One region of the Stenotrophomonas sp. 80084_Sma genome, then DNA from elsewhere that is predicted to be linked to it. Evidence: predicted binding sites of a transcription regulator. Region 1 holds the regulator's gene; the other holds the start of a gene.
What was found. Region 1 encodes FliA, which starts transcription of late flagellar genes. Its sites were predicted from a motif close to TAAAGTTTNNCNNNCNNNGGCCGATAA; they were not measured.
Positions count from the first base shown of each region.

Region 2: ACZK3W_RS06845 (methyl-accepting chemotaxis protein) is a predicted target of FliA. The motif match lies at 1,075-1,101, and genes of this name have one in related genera.

Region 1 covers NZ_CM151177.1:2,258,379-2,260,575, reverse strand. The annotation lists gene ACZK3W_RS10535 (MinD/ParA family ATP-binding protein) at 1-416, shown strand, start outside; gene ACZK3W_RS10530 (RNA polymerase sigma factor FliA) at 413-1,156, shown strand; gene cheY (chemotaxis response regulator CheY) at 1,214-1,606, shown strand; gene ACZK3W_RS10520 (protein phosphatase CheZ) at 1,606-2,197, shown strand, end outside.
Region 2 covers NZ_CM151177.1:1,456,946-1,459,142, forward strand. The annotation lists gene ACZK3W_RS06835 (glycosyltransferase) at 1-430, shown strand, start outside; gene ACZK3W_RS06840 (barstar family protein) at 460-852, opposite strand; gene ACZK3W_RS06845 (methyl-accepting chemotaxis protein) at 1,133-2,197, shown strand, end outside.

The DNA.
Region 1 (2,197 bases):
CCGCACAGGACACCGTGGTGGTGGTCTGTGACGAGCCGGCCTCGATCACCGACGCCTACGCACTGATCAAGGTGCTGTCGCGCGAGCGCGGCGTGGACCGCATCCAGGTGGTGGCCAACATGGTGCGCGACCCGAACGAGGGCCGCGTGCTGTACGAAAAGCTGACCCGCGTCTGCGAGAAGTTCCTTGCCGATGTCTCGCTGAACTACCTCGGCTGCGTGCCGCAGGATGACTGGCTGCGCCTGTCGGTGCAGCGCCAGCAGCCGGTGGTGAAGGCCTATCCGTCCAGCCCGGCGGCGCTGGCGATCACCGAGATCGCGCGCCGTACCGCGCGCTGGCAGGCGCCGACCGAACCGCGTGGCGGCGTCGAGTTCTTCCTCGAACGCATCCTCAAGCAGCGTGGGGTGACGGCATGAAAGGCGCAGCCCAGTACAGGGAAGTGCAGCGCTCGGCGGCGAACGAAGTCATCGCCCAGCATTCGGACCTGGTGCGGCGCATCGCCCACCACCTGGCCGCGCGCCTGCCTGCCAGCGTCGAGGTCGACGACCTGATCCAGGCCGGCATGATGGGACTGATCGAAGCCTCGCGCAGCTATGACGCCGACCAGGGTGCTTCTTTCGAGACCTACGCCTCGATCCGCATCCGTGGTTCGATGATCGACGAGATCCGCCGTGGTGACTGGGTCCCGCGCTCGGTGCACCGCCGTGCACGTGATGCCGCCGCCACCATCCGCCGCCTGGAACAGAGCAGTGGCCGTGCCGCCAGCGCCACTGAAGTGGCCGCCGCGATGGAGATGCCGCTGCCCGAGTACCTGCGGCTGATGGAAGACGCTGCACGTGGCCAGGTGCTGAGCCTGGAATCGCGCATCGAGGACCAGGGCGAGCTGGACACCGTCGCCCAGGGCGGGCCGACCCCGCAGCAGGTACTGGAGCGCGGCGAGTTCGGTCGCGAGCTGGGCAAGGCCATCGGCCACCTGCCCGAGCGCGAACAACTGGTGCTCTCGCTGTACTACGAGCAGGAACTGAACCTGAAGGAGATCGGCGCGGTGCTCGGCGTGAGCGAGTCGCGGGTCTGCCAGATCCACGGCCAGGCGGTACTGCGCCTGCGTGGCCGGCTGAAGCTGTTCGAGGCTGCCGACGCAGGCCTCGAAGAATGAACATCCCCGAGGCGGCTGCCCCCGGCCGTCCGGAATGAACAACAAAGGAATTCTGCTTTGAACAAGAACATGCGCATCCTGATCGTCGACGACTTCTCGACCATGCGTCGAATCGTCAAGAACCTGCTGGGCGATCTGGGCTTCACCAATACCGCCGAAGCCGAGGACGGGCATGCCGCGCTGTCGCTGCTGCAGAGCCAGCCGTTCGATTTCGTGGTCACCGACTGGAACATGCCGGTGATGACCGGCATCGAGCTGCTCAAGGCGATCCGTGCCGATGCCAAGCTGAAGACCCTGCCGGTGCTGATGGTCACGGCAGAAGCCAAGCGCGAGCAGATCATCGAAGCCGCCCAGAGCGGTGTGAACGGCTACATCATTAAGCCGTTCACCGCGCAGACGCTGGAAGAGAAGCTCGGCAAGATCTTCGAACGCCTGGCGGCCAGCGCCTGATGGATACCACGGTCGACAAGAACGCCCTCGCCCTGCGCCTGCAGGAGGCTCTGGACGCACTCGAGTCCGGTGACGAGGCCGCCTGGCGGCAGCGCATCGATGGGCTGGCCGCGCTGCGCACGCAGCCGATGATGAGCGGCCTCTCGCGGCTGGCCCGCGAGCTGGGACAGGCGCTGGGCGAACTGCCGACCGTGCCGAGCGAAGCCGGCGAACTGGACGACGCCTGCGCGCGACTGGACCACGTGGTGGCGATGACCGAACAGGCGACGCACCGCACCCTGGACTTGGCCGAGGAATGCCGCAGCCTGACCGAACAGTTGCGCGCTGAAGGCCTGCAGCCGGGCCAGGACGCGCAGCTCGAGCGCATCCGCCACAACCTGACCGAGATCGCCCTGACCCAGAGCTACCAGGACCTGACCGGGCAGATCATCCGTCGCGTGGTCGGCATCGTCCGCCGCGTGCACGAAGGCTTCGGCGCGCTCGGCCTGCCGCCGGAACAGCATCGCACCGACCCGGAACTGGCCGGGCCGGCACTGAAGGGACTGGACCGCCACGCGGTCTCGCAGAACGACGCCGACGACCTGTTGTCGG
Region 2 (2,197 bases), 800 kb from region 1:
CCCTTCGGACGAAGATGAGGGCGGGGCCGCGAACCTGCGGATCGTCCGCGAGCGCCTGCCCGACCAGGAGGTGCAGCGCCTGCAGAACGAACATGCGTTCCACCTGTGCCTGTCGCAGACCGAAGGCTGGGGCCATTACCTGGTGGAAGCGATGAGCTGCGGGGCGGTGGTGATCACCTGCGACGGCGCGCCGATGAACCAGATGATCGACGACAGCCGCGGCATCCTGGTTGCCGCGCACGAGGGCGAGCCCTGCCATCTGTCCAGGACCTGGCATGTGGATGAGAAGGCGCTGGAACAGGCCGTCGAGCGTGCGCTGGCGATGGATGAGGCCGAGTGGACCCGGCTGGGCGCCAATGCACGCGCATGGCACCTGGCCAGCGAAGTGGCGTTCCCACGCCGGCTGGGCGAGGCCCTGGCCAAGCTTTGAGCTGATGGGGGCTGGTTGCTGCAGAGTGCTCAGCCTGGCACCAGGGTGATCTGCGGATGGCTGCCGAAGATCTCCATGACGATCTCGAAGTAGGTCTGTCCCTGGCCAAGTGACAGTGCCGTCAACTGAGCGTGGATGGCCGGACCGTTGAACCTGCCGCCCTGATCGAGTTTCGACTGCAGCCAGGCGCGTGTGGTCTCGCGGCCCAGTGCCTCGCGGCTGTGGGCGATGTCGCGCCACACCACCGTGGCGGTGGCATGACCGGCGAGCGCGCCGTAGCCCCCGTGCAGCAGGTCATCAAGCGCGTCCAGGCTTGCGCCCAGCTGCCAGTCTTCGTCGGCCATGAATACACGATTGATTTCCACGTAGAGGCTGGCGATGTCGTTGATGGACGCGCCTTCGATGTGCAGGATCCGTGTCATCTGCAGACTGTAGCCCTCCGGGGCGACGGTTGTAACCGGCGCAGATAATCCGGGCCGCCCTGGATGGGGTGGCGTTATTATGGTGTTAATCCTGCGTGATTTTCATCGGGCGCTGGCGTGTCAGCGGTATTCGATAAGGATATGGCGCCATTATTGGCCGCTGCATTTTCTGACTGCCTGCACAGTTCCATATATTTGGATCGGTCCATATATAAAGTCCCGTAAAGTTTCCCTCCGCTGCGCCGCCATCGAACGTACGGCCACGATCAAGGGAATTGAGATGCTTGCCTTACGTAATCTCCGTGTGGGATCCCGGCTTGGCGCCGGCTTCGGTCTGCTGTTGCTGTTCATTATGGCCATCGTCGGCCTGGTGCTGTATGGGAATCAGCTGAAATCCGCCCAGTTCGAGAAAGTGGTGGACGTCAACATGGTGAAGATGCGCCTGTTGAATGACATGCTTGATACCAACAACGCGGTGCTGATGCATCGTCGCCTGATGGTGATCAAGCGGGGTGACGAGTTCGACAAGGATTACCAGCGTGCCCAGGAGTTGTCGCGGACCTATGACGGTATCTGGGCCAAGTACATCAAGATTCCGCGTGACGCTACCGGCGATACCCTGGTCGCGCGCATCGAGGCGGCCCGCAAGGCCACCGATGCATCAACCCAGCAACTGCATGAGCGCATGAAGGCGGGGGATTTCGATGGTGCAGCGAAGGAGCTGCTGGCCGAGCACGGATTGGCAACGGCCTGGAATGAATCCATTTCGGCCCTGCTGCGCCACCAGGAAACACTGACCGAACGCAGCCGCGAAGAGTACCGCGCAACCGAATCGTGGACCGGCACGCTGTCGATCGCGTTCGGGGCACTGAGCCTGTTGCTGGGGACGTTGGCGGCCTGGGCGATCACCCGCAGCCTGACCCGCCCGCTGGAAGGAGCGGTGAAGCTGGCCGACGGCATCGCCAGTGGCCGCCTGGACAGCAGCATCGACGCCACCGGCAACGACGAGGTGACCCAGCTGCTGAAGTCGATGCAGCGCATGCAGGCACAGCTGCAGTCGGTGATGGCGGCACAGGGAGAGCTGGCCCGCCAGCACGATGCCGGCAGCCTCAGCTACCGCATGGACGAGAGCGCGTTCCCCGGTGACTACGGGCGCATGGTGCATGAGACCAATGCGCTGGTTGGATCGCACGTGCAGGTACAGAACCGGCTGATCGAGGTGATGAAACACTACGCACGCGGCGATCTGTCGGTGGACATGGACCTGCTGCCCGGCGAGAAGGCGGCGATCACCCAGGCGATGGACGAAACCAAGTCCAGCCTGTCGGCGATCAACAGCGAGATC